3 regions of the Neorhizobium sp. BETTINA12A genome follow, and region 2 is predicted to be linked to each of the others. Evidence: predicted binding sites of a transcription regulator. Region 2 holds the regulator's gene; each other region holds the start of a gene.
The links. The regulator HrcA, encoded in region 2, represses chaperone genes, less so after heat shock. The targets are predictions, from matches to a motif close to GTTAGCACTCNCNNNNNGNGAGTGCTAAC.

Region 1 (5,609 bases), on a different contig from region 2:
GAGGAGAGGCTGAAGAGCGTCTTGAACGAGGTGCAGTCTGAAAACGGCGAAATCATCCTGTTCATCGACGAGATGCACACGCTTGTAGGCGCCGGCAAGTCCGACGGCGCGATGGATGCCTCCAACCTCCTGAAGCCGGCGCTTGCCCGCGGCGAACTGCATTGCGTCGGCGCCACCACGCTCGACGAATACCGCAAGCATGTAGAAAAGGACCCGGCGCTTGCCCGTCGTTTCCAGCCGGTCATGGTCGAGGAGCCGACGGTCGAGGACACGATCTCGATCCTGCGCGGGCTGAAGGAAAAATACGAACAGCACCACAAGGTCCGCATTTCGGATTCGGCCCTGGTTGCGGCTGCGACGCTTTCCAACCGCTACATCACCGACCGGTTCCTGCCCGACAAGGCGATCGACCTGATGGACGAAGCCGCATCGCGGCTGCGCATGCAGGTAGATTCCAAGCCCGAGGAACTCGACGAACTCGACCGCCGCATCATGCAGCTGAAGATCGAGCGCGAAGCCTTGAAGAAGGAAACCGATAGCGCCTCGGCCGACCGGCTGCAGCGTCTCGAAGGCGAAGTGACCTCGCTCGAAGAACAGGCGGATGCGCTGACGGCCCGCTGGCAGGCAGAAAAGCAGAAGCTCGGCCTTGCCGCTGACCTGAAGCGGCAGCTCGACGAAGCCCGCAACGAACTGGCGACCGCCCAGCGCAAGGGCGAGTTCCAGCGTGCCGGCGAACTGACCTATGGCGTGATCCCGGAACTGGAAAAGCGCCTCGTGGACGCCGAAGCCCAGGATACCTCGACCAATGCCATGGTGCAGGAAGTCGTGAACCCGGATGCGATCGCCCATGTGGTGTCGCGCTGGACCGGCATTCCGGTCGACAAGATGCTGGAAGGCGAGCGCGACAAGCTGCTGCGCATGGAAGACGAACTGGCGAAATCCGTCATCGGCCAGGGTGATGCGGTCCAGGCCGTCTCGCGTGCGGTTCGCCGTTCGCGCGCCGGCCTGCAGGATCCGAACCGGCCGATCGGCTCGTTCATCTTCCTTGGCCCGACCGGTGTCGGCAAGACGGAGCTGACCAAATCGCTGGCCCGCTTCCTGTTCGACGACGAGTCGGCGATGGTTCGTCTCGACATGTCGGAATACATGGAGAAGCATTCGGTCGCGCGGCTGATCGGTGCACCTCCGGGTTATGTCGGTTACGAGGAAGGCGGCGCGCTGACCGAGGCGGTGCGGCGCAAGCCCTACCAGATCGTGCTGTTCGACGAGATCGAGAAGGCGCATCCGGACGTGTTCAACGTTCTTCTGCAGGTGCTCGACGACGGGCGCCTGACGGACGGGCAGGGCCGCACGGTCGACTTCAAGAACACGATGATCATCATGACCTCCAATCTCGGAGCGGAATACCTGACCGCCCTTCGCGAGGGCGAGGATTCCGAAAGCGTGCGCGAACAGGTGATGGACGTCGTGAAAGCCTCGTTCCGGCCTGAATTTTTGAACCGCGTCGACGAGATCATCCTGTTCCATCGCCTGAAGCGCAACGAGATGGGTGCGATCGTCGATATCCAGATGAAGCGGCTGCTGTCGCTTCTGGCGGAGCGGAAGATCAGCATCGATCTCGGTCCCGACGCCCGCGAATGGCTGGCCGACAAGGGCTACGATCCGGTCTACGGCGCTCGTCCGCTGAAGCGGGTGATCCAGAAGTTCATGCAGGATCCGCTCGCCGAACAGATCCTCGGCGGCCAAATCCCGGATGGATCGGCCGTTGCGGTGAGTGCCGGTTCCGACCGGTTGCTCTTCCGCGTCAAGCGGGCGGTCAGCGAAGCCGCATAACCTGCCAAAACGGCGGCTCCGCAAGCCCAGCGTGAGGCGTCGAACAGCTCAGTCAAAGAATGGCCGCACCGGAAACAGTGCGGCCATTTCATTGGGGGACGGTTTGGAACGGGTCGGGGCCAGGTCTGTTTCGCGAAGTGCGCTCGCGGAGCCTCAAACAGAAAGGGCCCCGGTCAAACCGGAGCCCTAAATCGTTTTCAAACTAGGCTGCTTCTTGCCGCCTGTTCAGCGCGCTTGACGCGCTGAACCACGTGAGGTGAGGGGCGGCTTCCGCGATAGGCTTGCGCCTATCACATCATGTCCATGCCGCCCATGCCGCCCATGCCGCCAGGCATGCCGCCGCCAGCCGATTCCTTCTTCGGAAGTTCGGCAATCATGGCTTCGGTGGTGATCAGCAGCGAAGCAACCGAAGCTGCGTTCTGCAGAGCCGTGCGAACGACCTTGAGCGGATCGACGATGCCCATGGTGATCATGTCGCCATATTCAGACGTCTGGGCGTTGTAGCCGTAGTTGTCTTCGTTCTTTTCGAGGATCTTGCCGACCACGATCGAAGCTTCGTCACCAGCGTTTTCAGCGATCTGGCGAACCAGCGACTGAAGAGCGCGGCGAACGATGTTGATGCCGGCTTCCTGGTCGTCGTTTGCACCCTTTGCGGTGATCTTGACGGAGGAACGCAGCAGGGCAACGCCGCCGCCCGGTACGATGCCTTCCTGAACGGCAGCGCGCGTCGCGTTGAGGGCGTCGTCGATGCGGTCCTTCTTTTCCTTGACTTCGACTTCCGTCGAGCCGCCGACGCGGATCACGGCAACGCCGCCAGCCAGCTTGGCCAGACGTTCCTGCAGCTTTTCGCGGTCGTAGTCGGAAGTGGTTTCTTCGATCTGAGCCTTGATCTGACCAACGCGGCCTTCGATGTCGGCCTTGGAGCCGGCGCCGTCGACGATCGTGGTGTTTTCCTTGGAGATCGAGACCTTCTTGGTGCGGCCGAGCATGTCGAGCGTGACATTTTCGAGCTTGATGCCGAGGTCTTCGGAGATGACAGTGCCGCCCGTCAGGATGGCGATGTCTTCGAGCATGGCCTTGCGGCGGTCGCCGAAGCCCGGAGCCTTGACGGCAGCGATCTTGAGGCCACCGCGCAGCTTGTTGACGACGAGCGTTGCAAGAGCTTCGCCTTCGACGTCTTCAGCGATGATCAGCAGCGGCTTGCCGGTCTGAACGACGGCTTCGAGAACCGGGAGCATCGCCTGCAGGTTCGAGAGCTTCTTCTCGTGGAGGAGAATGAAAGCGTCGTCGAGATCGGCGACCATCTTTTCCGGGTTGGTGACGAAGTAGGGCGACAGGTAGCCGCGGTCGAACTGCATGCCTTCGACGACTTCGAGTTCGGTTTCGGCGGTCTTGGCTTCTTCAACCGTGATCACACCCTCGTTGCCGACCTTCTGCATGGCTTCAGCGATGTCGAGACCGACCTGCTTGTCGCCGTTTGCGGAGATCGTGCCGACCTGTGCGACTTCTTCCGAGGTCGAGATCTTCTTGGCCTTGGCCTGGAGATCCTTGACGACGTCTGCAACGGCGAGGTCGATGCCGCGCTTCAGATCCATCGGGTTCATGCCGGCTGCAACGGCCTTGTTGCCTTCGCGAACGATCGCCTGGGCAAGAACGGTCGCAGTCGTGGTGCCGTCGCCGGCGATGTCGTTGGTCTTCGAAGCAACTTCGCGGACCATCTGGGCGCCCATGTTTTCGAACTTGTCGTCAAGTTCGATTTCCTTGGCGACCGATACGCCGTCCTTGGTGATGCGCGGAGCGCCGAAGGACTTGTCGATGATGACGTTACGGCCCTTCGGGCCGAGCGTTACCTTGACTGCATCGGCAAGAATGTCGACGCCGCGCAGCATCTTTTCGCGCGCGGTGCGGCCGAACTTGATTTCTTTGGCTGCCATTTTGATAACTCCTGAAAAGGGGTGTCAGCGATTTAGAATGAAGAGTAACCGGCGGAAATCAGCCGATGATGCCCATGATGTCGGATTCCTTCATGATCAGAAGGTCTTCGCCATCGAGCTTGACTTCGGTGCCCGACCACTTGCCGAACAGGACGCGATCGCCAGCCTTGACGTCGAGAGCAGTGATATTGCCCTTGTCGTCGCGGGTGCCGGTGCCGACGGCGACGATTTCGCCTTCCTGCGGCTTTTCCTTGGCGGTATCAGGAATGATGATGCCGCCCTTGGTCTTGGCTTCGGATTCGACGCGACGAACAACGACGCGGTCATGAAGGGGGCGGAAATTGGTGCTTGCCATTGTCTAATCCCTCGATCAAATGACATGGACGGGTGAAACCCGTATCTCGGTGCTGTTAGCACTCCCGGTTGGAGAGTGCCAGCCCGCGTCGAAATAAGGCTGGCCGGCGGATGAGTCAAGAACGGCCGTAAAATTTTCGAGACGGCTCGGAACTTCATACGAAATACGCTTAACGATACGGATGCTGGCTGAACGCCTGTTGTCTCGCGGAACTGACGGCCGTCTTCGGCCACCTCGGGGTCTCTCGTTTCGGCCACCCCTTCGGGCAGGTCGGCATGTTGCACGGGACTTTGGTGGAAGAATGGCGCCGACGCGGCTGCGATCCGGGCACCGGTGCGAAGAGTTATCCCCGCCGACGTCGGCGATCTCGTCGCGGTTTTTCTCCCGATTATCTCTTGTAATCCTCAACCGGGTTTGTCATGTGACCCGGGACTTGCGAGATGGGAATATTACATGGCAAAGCGCATCGGCAATCTGAGCGAAGTGATCGGCGACTACGACGTCGTCCTCTCGGACGTCTGGGGTGTGGTTCACAACGGTGTCGAGGCTTTCCAGCATTCCTGCAAGGCGCTCGCCGCAGCCCGCGAAGCCGGCGCCACCGTCGTGCTGATCACCAATTCGCCGCGCACGGCACCCGGCGTCATAGAGCAGATGCGCGCGCTTGGCGTGCCAGACGGCACCTATGACCGGATCGTCACGTCAGGCGACGTCACCCAGCACCTGATCGTTGACGGTCCGAAAAAGGTTTTTCTGATCGGTCCCGAACGCGACCTCAACTTGTTCGACGGGCTCGGCGTCGAGGTGGTCCCGGCCGACGAAGCCGAATGCATCGTCTGCACCGGCTTTTTCGACGACGAGAAAGAAGTACCGGAAGATTATACCGACATGTTGATGGCGTTTGCCAAGCGCGACGTGCCTTTCATCTGCGCCAACCCGGATCTCGTCGTCGAGCGCGGCCACAAGATCATCCCCTGCGCCGGCGCGGTGGCGGCCTATTACGAAGAGTTCGGCGGCAAGACCCGCGTCGCCGGCAAGCCGCATCGCCCGATCTACGAGGCGACGATCGAAGCTGCCCGAGAAGTGCGCGGCGATTTTCCGATGAACCGGGTGCTGGCGATCGGCGACGGCATGCCGACCGACGTGCGCGGCGCGCTCGCATACGGCCTCGACCTGCTTTATATCAGCGGGGGCATCCATGTTTCGGAATATACCGTCAACGGCCAGACCGACGAGGCGATCCTCAACGCCTGGCTGAAGCGGGAAAATGCCGCGCCGAAATACTGGATGCCGCGCCTCGCATAGCCCCCTGGGCCTGAATTGGGCCTGAACCGGAATCCGCGCATGACTGTCTTCCATCGTAACGAGAAGAAGGAACCGCTGCCCGAGGAGTTGAAGGGCGGCGTCATCGCCATCGGCAATTTCGACGGCGTGCATCGCGGCCATCGCAGCGTATTGGAGCGCGCGCTGGCACTTGCCGAACAGCACGG
Region 2 (5,609 bases):
ACGCGTTCCACCTGTTCCAGCCAGGTTTCCGGACGACGTTCGGTGGAGGTCGCGATCTTGTTTCTGCCACGCATCAGCCGACCGTGGGCGCCGGGTCCGATGCCTGCATAGTCGCCGTAACGCCAATAGGTCAGGTTATGGCGGCTTTCAGCACCGGGGCGGGCGTGGTTGGAAACCTCGTAGGCTGGCATGCCGAACCCCTCGGTGATCTGTTGGGTCGCCTCGTAGAGGGCAGCCGACTGGTCGTCATCCGGCACGATCAGCTTGCCGGCCTTGTGCAGGCCATAGAAGGGCGTGCCTTCCTCGATGGTGAGCTGGTAGAGCGACAAATGGTCGACCGCGTAGGAAACCGCTTCCTTCAGCTCCGCTTCCCAGGCCTCGACCGTCTGTTTCGGCCGGGCATAGATGAGATCGAAGGACATGCGCGGAAAGATCTCCCGCGCCAGTTTGATGGCCTTCAGCGCATCGGCAACGTCATGCAGCCGACCGAGGAATTTGAGGTCCGGATCGTTGAGCGCCTGTACGCCGAGCGAGACGCGGTTGACCCCGGCAGCGCGATAGCCGCGGAAGCGGGTCGCCTCGACGCTGGAAGGGTTGGCCTCCATGGTGATCTCGATGCCGTCGGGCACATGCCAATGCCTGGCAATGCCGTCGAGGATCGCCGAGACCGTGGTGGGGTCCATCAGAGACGGCGTGCCGCCGCCGAGGAAAATACTGGTGACGGTTTTCGGCCCGCTCATCCGCCGCATCACTTCCATCTCCTTCAGGAAGGCGGCGGTGAAACGCGGCTGGTCCACGGGCTGATGGCGTACATGACTGTTGAAGTCGCAATAGGGGCACTTGGCCGCACAGAATGGCCAATGCACATAGACGCCAAAGCCCGGCTCGCCGGTATCGGGCAGAAGGGTGTCGCGCAGAAGAGGAGCGGCCGAGTTCAAAATGCCTCAAGCCTCCAGGCAGGTTTCGACGAAACGCTTGAAGGCGCGGGCGCGATGCGAAAGCGCTTCCGGTTCGCCAGGTTTCCAGCCGTGTTTCTGATCACTACTCATTTCACCGAAGGTAATATCATAGCCTTCTGGTTGGAAGACCGGGTCATAACCAAAACCCTGGGTGCCGCGCGGCGGCCACACTACGGCGCCTTCCACTTCGCCCCGGAACATTTCCGTGTGTCCGTCAGGCCATGCGAGACAGAGAACGCTGACAAAGCGGCAACCGCGTTGTTCCGGCTTGGTCGCGCCGCGTTCTTCGAGCGCCTTCTCGACCTTTTCCATCGCCATCTGAAAATCGCGGCTGCCATCCTCACGTTCCGCCCAGTTGGCGGTGTAGACACCCGGCGCGCCGTCGAGCGCGTCGATGACAATACCGGAATCGTCAGACAGTGCGGGCAGGCCGGAGGCCCTGGCGGAGGCGAGTGCCTTGATCGCGGCATTTTCCTCGAATGTCGTGCCCGTCTCGTCCGGCTCTTCGAATTGCAATTCGGCGGCGGATTTGGCCGAGAAACCGAAGGGGCCGATCAGTTCGGCGATTTCGCGGATCTTTCCGGCATTGTGGCTGGCGACCACGATCGTCTTGGTATCGAGCTTGCGCATGATAATTCCTATTCGATATTCCAGAGCCTGGGCTCTGCGCATTCCAGGCTGTTGCCGGCCGGATCGCGGAAATAGATTGAGCGGGCACCGTTCGGCCAGCGGAAATCGCTTTCGATGGCAATCCCTGCCTTGTTGAGCTTTTCCTTGATCAAGTCAATCGCGTCGCCCGTCATGCGAAAGCAGACATGTCCCGGTCCCGTCGCGCCATGTGGCGGTACGGGCAGCGCATCGGCGGGCGGTGGCTTGATCGTCTCAGCCGGATTGAAGATCAGCAGGATCCCCGGCCCACAACGGAAGAACACATGTCTGGTACCGGCGCGCAGCACCTTCTCAAGGCCGAGAATGCCGCCGTAGAACGCTTCGGCGGCATCGAGATCATCGGCGTAGAGCGCGGTTTCGAGAATGCCCTCAATCAAACCGCACCTCTTTCAGGTTCAGGCAATCGCCTGCTTCTGCATCGCCACCAGTTCCTGGGTGCCGTCCTGAGCGAGCGCCAGCAGCTTCAGGAACTCCTCCTGGCTGAAGGGCTTGCCTTCCGCCGTACCCTGCACCTCGACGATGCCGCCGGAACCGGTCATGACGAAATTGGCGTCCGTCTCGGCAGCCGAATCCTCGATATAGTCGAGGTCGATTACCGGCTGGCCGGCAAAGATGCCGCAGGAGATCGCCGCGACATGGTCCTTCAGCACCTTGTCGACCTTGGTCATCGAGCGGGCTTCCATCCACTTCAGGCAGTCGTAGAGCGCAATCCAGCCACCGGTGATCGAGGCGGTGCGCGTGCCGCCATCCGCCTGGATGACGTCGCAGTCGATGGTGATCTGCTTTTCGCCGAGTGCTTCGAGATCGATGACGGCGCGCAAGGACCGACCGATCAGGCGCTGGATTTCCTGGGTGCGGCCGCCCTGCTTGCCGCTGGCGGCTTCGCGCTTCATGCGGTCGCCGGTGGCGCGCGGCAGCATGCCGTATTCGGCCGTCACCCAGCCTTTGCCGCTGTTGCGCAGCCACGGCGGCGTCTTTTCTTCAAGACTCGCGGTGCAGAGCACATGCGTGTCGCCGAACTTCACGAGGCAGGAACCTTCCGCGTGCTTGGAGAAATTGCGCTCGAACGAGACCTTGCGCATCTGGTTCAACTGTCTGCCTGAAGGCCGCATGCTTCACTCCCTGGATTTCTGTTTCCGCCTTCTAAGGCCCCGGCCGAGCTTTTGCAAAGAAAAAGCCCTGATGAGTGTGCAAGCGAATGATCCTGGCTGGCGCAATTTTCCCTTTGGAGAAGGCGCGTCGAATGACTATATTTTGTCGAATGATCAACGGAACGGTGAAGGTCTAGATGGGATTTTCGGCATCGACGGGTAGGGACAGCGGCTCTGTGCTCGATGACCGTTCGCGCGAAATTTTCCGCCGCATCGTGGAAAGCTACCTGGAAAACGGTGAGCCACTCGGTTCCCGCAATCTTTCACGGCTGCTGCCCATCTCCTTGTCGCCGGCTTCGGTGCGCAATGTGATGAGCGATCTCGAGGAGCTCGGCCTCATCTATTCCCCGCATATCAGCGCCGGGCGCCTGCCGACCCAGTCGGGGCTCCGGTTTTTCGTTGACGCCTTCATGCAGGTCGGGGACCTGTCGGCCGAGGAACGTGCCAATATCGACCGGCAGATCCGCCCGGCCGACCGAGATCAGCCGATGGAAAGCCTGATGGCGGAGGCTAGCCGCATGTTGTCGGGGGTCTCGCGCGGCGCCGGCATCGTCATTACCACCAAGAGCGATCCGGTTCTCAAGCATGTCGAGTTCATCCGCCTGGAGCCGACCAAGGCGCTCGCCGTGCTGGTCGGCGATCACAACCAGGTCGAAAACCGCATCATCGAATTGCCCGCCGGCGTGACCTCGTCGCAGCTGACCGAGGCGGCGAATTTCCTCAATGCCCACCTGAGCGGCCAGACCCTGCCGGAACTGCGTGGCCAGTTGAAGACCCTCAAGGACCAAGTCCAGGGCGAGCTTTATGCGCTCTCGCAGGAACTGGTCGAGCGCGGTCTTGCGGTCTGGTCCGGCGACAGCGAGGAAGGAAAGCCGACCCAACTGATCGTCCGCGGCCGGGCCAATCTGCTCGAAGGCCTGGCGGATGTTGCCGATCTCGATCGTTTGCGGCTGCTTTTCGATGATCTCGAAAAGAAGGACAGTCTGATCGAGATTCTTGATCTCGCCGAAAAGGGGCCGGGCGTCCGGATCTTCATCGGCTCGGAAAACAAGCTGTTTTCGCTTTCCGGCTCGTCGCTCATCGTGGCGCCTTATCGCGACGGCGAGGACCGCATCGTCGGTGCCGTCGGTGTCATCGGGCCGACGCGGCTCAATTATTCCCGCATCGTGCCGATGGTGGATTACACCGCGCAGCTGCTTGCCAGGCTGTCGCGCTGAATTTTGCGGCCGGACCGGCCCAAGTTTCCCAGCAAGCCTTGATTTTTCCACCTTAAACCTCGATATCGGGCACAAATCCAAGCCCGTAAATCGAAGTCAAGAATAACCGGAGACCGTCATGACCGACGAAACCAACAAGAACGGACCTGACGCAACTGCCGCGGAGAACGCCGCGGAAGCCGTAGCATCTGCTCTTGAGGACGCGGCCAACCAGAAGAATGCCGAGGCGCCTGCCGCCGAACCTGATCCGCTGGAATTGCTGAAGGCCGAAAACAACGAGTTGCGCGACCGCTTCCTGCGGCTTGCCGCTGAGATGGATAACTTGCGCCGCCGCACCGAACGCGAAATCAAGGACGCTAAGTCCTATGCGGCGGCCGGCTTTGCACGCGACATGCTCGCCGTTTCGGACAACCTGCGCCGGGCGCTGGACGCCGTGCCGACCGAAATGCGCGCCACGGCAGATGCCTCGCTGACCACGCTCCTGGAGGGCGTCGAGATGACTGAACGCTCGATGCTGTCCGCTCTGGAGCGCCACGGCGTGAAGAAGATCGATCCTGAAGGCCAGAAGTTCGACCCGAACTTCCACCAGGCGATGTTCGAAATCCCGAACCCTGCTGTCCCGAACAATACCGTCGTCCAGGTCGTCCAGGCTGGTTTCACCATCGGTGAACGCGTGCTGCGGCCCGCTATGGTCGGTGTCGCAAAAGGTGGACCGAAGGCGGAAGCCTCTGCAGAAGCCGCCGGTGAGAAAAGCGCCTGAAGTCTTTGAGGAGCAGGCGATGAGCCTGCTTCTCATTCTAGGCCGGACACTCCCGTTGGTGTTTGCTCGTTGGACTGGCGATTGTTCCTGATCCGTTGAGTTTCCACGCATAATCCCCGCGGAATGCGGCTCAAAAACAAAACCGCCCGGCGCTTTGACAGCGGCCGGGCGGTTCGTTTCGTCCCCACGAATGCATATGCCGTCAGGCGGCGTGGTTGGCCTGCTCCTCGTTGAGGAATGCATAGATCGCCGAAGCGGAATCGGTTTTGCGCAGCTTGGCGACAAGGTCCTGGTCGCGCAACACGCGGGCAATACGCGACAGGGCCTTCAGGTGATCGGCGCCCGCGCCTTCGGGTGCCAGCAGCAGGAACACCAGATCGACCGGCTCGTCGTCGAGCGCTTCGAAATCGACCGGCGCTTCAAGGCGCGCGAAAATACCCTTGATCGACGAGATGCTGTTGAGCTTGCCGTGCGGGATGGCGATGCCGTGGCCGACGCCGGTGGAACCGAGCCGCTCGCGCTGCAGGATGATGTCGAAGATTTCTCGTTCGCTCACGCCCGTCAACTTGGAAGCCTTGGCCGCCAGCTCCTGCAATAGCTGCTTTTTGGAGTTTACCTTTAGGGCAGGAATAATCGCATCTTGCTGCAGCAAATCTGCCAATGCCATTCTCTTCATCCTTCGTGCCGCAAGAGCTTGTGCCCTAGGCGAAGGGGAGCGCCGTCTCCGACGCTCTCCCCAAGTTGTTAGTTCTTGATATTGGTGGAATCGATCCAGCCAATATTGCCGTCATTGCGGCGGTACACAATGTTCAGATGTTCCTTGCCGGGGCTACGGAACAGAAGAACAGGCTCG
Region 3 (5,609 bases), on a different contig from region 2:
GTGCGATCGAAGGCGTTGCATCGCCCGAGAGCGCCAACAATGCCGGTGCGCAGACCTCGTTCGTCCCGCTGCTCACGCTCGGCCTACCGGCAAACGCCGTCATGGCCTTGATGTTCGGCGCTCTGATCATGCAAGGTATCGCACCCGGGCCGACGCTGATTTCCGAACATCCCGACGTGTTCTGGGGCGTCATTGTGTCGATGTGGGTCGGCAACCTCATGCTGCTGGTCTTGAACCTGCCACTGATCGGCATCTGGACCCGCTTGCTGACGATGCCTTTCCACTATCTCTTTCCGGCTATCGTGGTGTTCTGCTCGATTGGCGCATTCTCGCTCAGCAACTCGGTCTTCGATCTTTGGCTGCTTGGAGCCTTCGGCGTCGCCGGCTACATCTTCGCCAAGCTTGATTGCGATCCGGCACCACTGGTGATGGGCCTCATTCTCGGGCCGATGATGGAAGAGAATTTCCGTAGGGCCATGTTCCTCGCCCGTGGCAATCCCGGCATTTTTGTCGATCGTCCGATTTCGGCGGGTCTGCTTGTCCTTGCTGTGCTCGCCATCCTCGCGGTCGCACTGCCGAAGATCAAGGCCGTCCGCGAAGAGGCATTTCAGGAATGAACCGGCTTATTTTGGACACGCAGAGTGAAACACCATGCATGTAGTGGTCATTGGAGCGGGTATCGTCGGCGCAGCGACGGCACTCGAGCTGTTGAGAGACGGGCACGAGGTCACCATCGTCGAACCCGAACAGCCCGGCGGTCGCCACGCCGCAAGTTATGGCAACAGCGGCTGGCTGAGCCCTGCCTCGATCATCCCGATGTCGATGCCCGGCCTCTGGAGGAAGGTGCCCGGCTATCTTGCCGACCCTTCCGGACCGCTGACCATCCGCTGGCGGCATCTGGCGCGTCTCGCGCCCTGGCTGCTGCGCTTCGTGCTGGCCGGTTCGACGGAAGCCAAGGTTGAACGGACCGCGCAAATTCTGGCGAGCCTCCTGCACGATGCTCCATCCCGGCATGCGGCGCTGGCAGAGGAAATCGGACGGCCGGATCTTATCCGGCGCAGGGGCCTGCTCTACGTGTACCAGGACCGAGCGGCTTTCGAGGCAGAGACTTTTGCGTGGCGCCTGCGACGCGACAACGGCGTTTCCTATCGAGAACTATCTTCGGCAGAGTTGCATGAACTCGAGCCGAATCTTTCATCCCGTTACTCCTTTGCTGCCTTCGTTGAGGATGGTGGTCATTGCGTGGATCCGGGAGGTTATGTCGCAGCAATGGTCGATCATGCGGTGGATCTTGGCGCCCACCGCATCAATGCTAGGGCGACCGGTTTCGATCTTACCGGCAACCGGCTTTCCGGTATCCGGACAGAGGCGGGCACCGTGATGTGCGACAAGGCCGTCATCGCTGCCGGTATACACTCAAAAAAGCTTGCCGCGTTGGCCGGTGACACAATCCCGATGCAGAGCGAGCGCGGTTATCACGTAGTCATTCCCTATCATCTGGCCAAGGGGGAGATGCCGATCATGCCGAGCGACGGCAAGATGGGCAACAATCCGAGCCTTGCCGGACTTCGTATTGCCGGACAGGTCGAGCTGGCAAGCGTTGAGGAAAACCCGGACTGGACCCGCGCCGAAATCCTGCTGAAACACGCCAGAGGAACCTATCCGGCACTATCGGATCTATCCGAAGGTAAAAATATCGATCGGTGGATGGGGCATCGGCCCTCGACTGCGGACGGCCTTCCGGTGATCGGTTTTTCGAAGTCTTCCGAAGATATCGTTCACGCGTTTGGCCACGGTCACGTCGGCCTTGCAGCCGGACCGGTCAGCGGCGCGCTTGTTGCAGGCCTGATCGCTGGGCGCGAATGTGCCATCGATCTATCCGCGCTGTCCGCCGCCCGTTTTCGCTAATCCGCAATCTGCAGGATCGTGTCGGAGAACATCATGCGGCTGAAATGGCCCTAATCCCTGCTTTCATGCGCTTCGACGGCATCCGGCGATCCCCCAGTTCGAAAATCTATGCGGCTGGGCGATCCATATTCGTTGCCGAGAGGATTGGCCGGTCGTATAAGGCGCGATGACGTCTGATTCAAAGATATTTGTTGGCCTGCGGTCGACCCGCAAAAAACCGGCCCCGGACCACGAACCAAGCCGTGCGAAATGCCAATGGGACGGGTGCGAAAAGAATGGCACCCATCGCGCTCCCGTCGGGCGAGATGCTGAAGGGCTGTATCTGCTGTTCTGTCCCGAGCATGTAAGGGAATACGGCAAAGGTTATAACTTTGCGCCAAATCTGTCTGACCCTTTAATTAGGCGCTATCAGACGGAGGCGGCAAACGGCAGCCGCCCGACTTGGGGTACTGGTATCAATCGCGCGTCGGAAATGCCGCTCCCGTCGACGGCTCGCTCCGGTTCTGCAAAGGCAACGAACGCACGTAAAAGCGCTGCAGAACGCCAGGCAGCACAAGTGGATCTTCAGCGACGCAAGCTCAAGGTATTGGAGGCCAAGGCTTTCGAGACCCTCGATCTTTCGCCGGATGCAACGCCGGAGGAGATCAGAAGCCGCTACAAGCAGAGGCTCAAAATGCACCATCCGGACGCAAACCATGGAGAGCGCAACTCTGAGGACGAGCTTCGGGCGTCGATTGACGCCCATAAGATCCTCAAGCTCAACGGCTTCTGCTAGGGGCGTGGCAAGGGATCTGCGGTAGTCTCGGTGGCAGCGGCGTGTACCTCCGACAAAGGGAGGTGCCACGGATGGCGGATCACAACTAAGGCACGAATCGCTCTAGCACTCTCAGCATAAGAGTGCTAAGGATATCCGATCGGGAACCCGCCATTGGGCTGCGCTCTCGCCAAGGAACCCAAATGAATAATACCATTTTTCGGCCGTTGCACGACCGCGTCGTCGTGCGCCGTATCGAGGCTGAAGCCAAGACCAAGGGCGGGATCATCATTCCCGATACCGCCAAGGAAAAGCCGCAGGAAGGCGAGATCGTCGCCGTTGGCACCGGAGCGCGTGACGAGAGCGGCAAGATCGTTCCCCTCGATGTCAAGGCCGGCGACCGCATCCTGTTCGGCAAGTGGTCCGGCACCGAGATCAAGTTCAACGGCGAAGACCTGTTGATCATGAAGGAAGCAGACGTCATGGGCGTCATCGCCTGATTTTCGGGCGCTTCTTTATTTCCTTTTGATGACGACTATAGGGCCAATGGCCCGGGAGTTATTGCCATGTCTGCCAAACAGATCAAATTCGGCCGTGATGCACGCGAAAAGCTGCTGCGCGGCGTCGACATTCTTGCCGATGCAGTCAAGGTCACGCTCGGTCCGAAGGGCCGCAACGTGGTGATCGACAAATCCTACGGCGCACCGCGCATCACCAAGGACGGCGTTGCCGTCGCCAAGGAAATCGAACTTGACGACAAGTTCGAAAACATGGGCGCCCAGATGGTTCGCGAAGTCGCTTCGAAGACCAACGACGTCGCCGGCGACGGCACCACGACTGCAACCGTTCTCGCCCAGGCGATCGTTCGCGAAGGCGGCAAGGCTGTTGCAGCCGGCATGAACCCGATGGACCTGAAGCGTGGCATCGATCTTGCAGTCACCGCCGTCGTCAAGGACCTGCTTGCCAAGGCCAAGAAGATCAACACATCGGAAGAGATTGCCCAGGTCGGCACCATCTCGGCCAATGGCGAGAAGGAAATAGGCCAGTATATTGCCGACGCGATGCAAAAGGTCGGCAATGAGGGTGTGATCACCGTTGAAGAAGCCAAGACCGCCGAAACCGAACTCGAAGTCGTCGAAGGCATGCAGTTCGACCGCGGCTACCTCAGCCCTTACTTCGTCACCAACGCCGAAAAGATGGTGGCTGAGCTGGAAGATGCCTACGTGCTGCTGCACGAAAAGAAGCTCTCCAACCTGCAGGCCATGCTTCCTATCCTGGAAGCCGTCGTCCAGAGCGGCAAGCCGCTGCTGATCATTTCCGAGGACGTGGAAGGCGAGGCTCTTGCAACGCTCGTCGTCAACAAGCTGCGTGGCGGTCTCAAGATCGCGGCCGTCAAGGCTCCGGGCTTCGGCGATCGCCGCAAGGCCATGCTGGAGGATCTGGCGATCCTGACCGGCGGCACCGTGATCTCGGAAGACCTCGGCATCAAGCTCGAAAACGTCACGCTCGAGATGCTCGGCCGCGCCAAGAAGGTCTCGATCACCAAGGAGAACACCACCGTCGTCGACGGTGCGGGCACCAAGGCGGATATTGACGGACGCATCGGCCAGATCAAGGCTCAGATCGAGGAAACCACTTCGGACTACGACCGCGAAAAGCTGCAGGAACGTCTGGCCAAGCTGGCCGGCGGCGTTGCCGTGATCCGCGTCGGCGGCTCGACGGAAGTCGAAGTCAAGGAAAAGAAGGACCGTATCGACGACGCCCTCAACGCGACGCGTGCAGCGGTCGAAGAAGGTATCGTGCCTGGCGGGGGGACAGCCCTTCTTCGCGCCTCCATCCTTCTGAACATCAAGGGCGAGAATGAGGATCAGAATGCCGGGATCAGCATCATCCGCAAGGCCCTGCAGTCTCTGGTTCGTCAGATTGCCGAGAATGCCGGTGACGAAGGTTCGATCGTGGTTGGCAAGATCCTGGAAAGCAACACCGACAACTACGGCTACAACGCCCAGACCGGCGAATTTGGCGACATGATCGCCATGGGCATCGTCGATCCGGTCAAGGTGGTTCGCACGGCTCTGCAGAACGCGGCTTCGGTTGCCGGCCTGCTGGTGACGACGGAAGCCATGATCGCCGATCTGCCGAAGAAGGATGCTGCCGGCGGCGGCATGCCTGACATGGGCGGCATGGGCGGCATGATGTAAACGGTTCCCAATCGGGAACTCGAATAAGCCGTTCGCGGTGAAGGGCTCCGATCGATCGGGGCCCTTTTGTCATATGCTCGCTACGTCTCGCTTCCACAATTCCCCGCCGCCTGAGGTATTGCGATCATCTTGTCCAAGGCAGTGCAGCGTAGCTTCGCCACAGCACATAGAGGCTGACGGAAAAGATGATCCATCGGAAGATCTGCGCCAGCGTATTGCGATGCGTAGAGAGCCGCGTGGCGGTTATGGTGCCGAGCGTTCCGCCGCCGACGCCGCCGGCAATGAAATATCCCGCGACCTGCCAGTCCACCAGCCCGGACAAGGCGTAGTTGGCCGCTGTCGTGAGGCCGAACGTGCCGACGGCGAGGAGAGACGAACCGACCGCGTTGATCAGCGGCATGCCGGTAGAGAACAGCAGTCCCGGCACGATCAGGAAGCCACCGCCGATGCCGAAGAAACCGGAACAGAGGCCGGTCAGCAAGGCGACCAGGCTGGTCTTTCCATGGGTGCGGACCGTCAGGGATTGCGGCGTGATGCCGATCTGGCTGCGTGTCTTGCTCATGACGAAACTGACGAACATCATCAGCAGTCCGAACATGAAGAGAAGGTCCTGACCCTCGACGACCTTGCCGAGACTGGAGCCGAAATAGGCGCCGAGCGACCCGGCGATGGTGAAGATCAAGGCGCATCGCCACCAGACATGGCCGCGAACCGCATGGCCCACGAGATTGAGATAGGCATTGACG

Region 1: a site for HrcA is predicted at 4,177-4,205, ahead of groES (co-chaperone GroES). Genes of this name have one in related genera too.
Region 3: a site for HrcA is predicted at 2,785-2,813, ahead of groES (co-chaperone GroES). Genes of this name have one in related genera too.

What each region holds. Positions count from the first base shown of each region.
Region 1 covers NZ_JALBGW010000106.1:7,804-13,412, reverse strand. The annotation lists gene clpB (ATP-dependent chaperone ClpB) at 1-1,833, shown strand, start outside; gene groL (chaperonin GroEL) at 2,124-3,767, opposite strand; gene groES (co-chaperone GroES) at 3,826-4,122, opposite strand; gene MOV61_RS21075 (TIGR01459 family HAD-type hydrolase) at 4,576-5,424, shown strand; gene MOV61_RS21070 (bifunctional riboflavin kinase/FAD synthetase) at 5,464-5,609, shown strand, end outside.
Region 2 covers NZ_JALBGW010000017.1:7,256-12,864, reverse strand. The annotation lists gene hemW (radical SAM family heme chaperone HemW) at 1-938, opposite strand, end outside; gene rdgB (RdgB/HAM1 family non-canonical purine NTP pyrophosphatase) at 945-1,589, opposite strand; gene MOV61_RS07450 (VOC family protein) at 1,598-2,005, opposite strand; gene rph (ribonuclease PH) at 2,024-2,740, opposite strand; gene hrcA (heat-inducible transcriptional repressor HrcA) at 2,917-3,996, shown strand; gene grpE (nucleotide exchange factor GrpE) at 4,115-4,756, shown strand; gene ptsN (PTS IIA-like nitrogen regulatory protein PtsN) at 4,959-5,423, opposite strand; gene hpf (ribosome hibernation-promoting factor, HPF/YfiA family) at 5,501-5,609, opposite strand, start outside.
Region 3 covers NZ_JALBGW010000001.1:79,072-84,680, reverse strand. The annotation lists gene MOV61_RS00400 (tripartite tricarboxylate transporter permease) at 1-617, shown strand, start outside; gene MOV61_RS00395 (FAD-binding oxidoreductase) at 652-1,908, shown strand; gene MOV61_RS00390 (J domain-containing protein) at 2,075-2,683, shown strand; gene groES (co-chaperone GroES) at 2,866-3,162, shown strand; gene groL (chaperonin GroEL) at 3,229-4,863, shown strand; gene MOV61_RS00375 (sulfite exporter TauE/SafE family protein) at 4,988-5,609, opposite strand, start outside.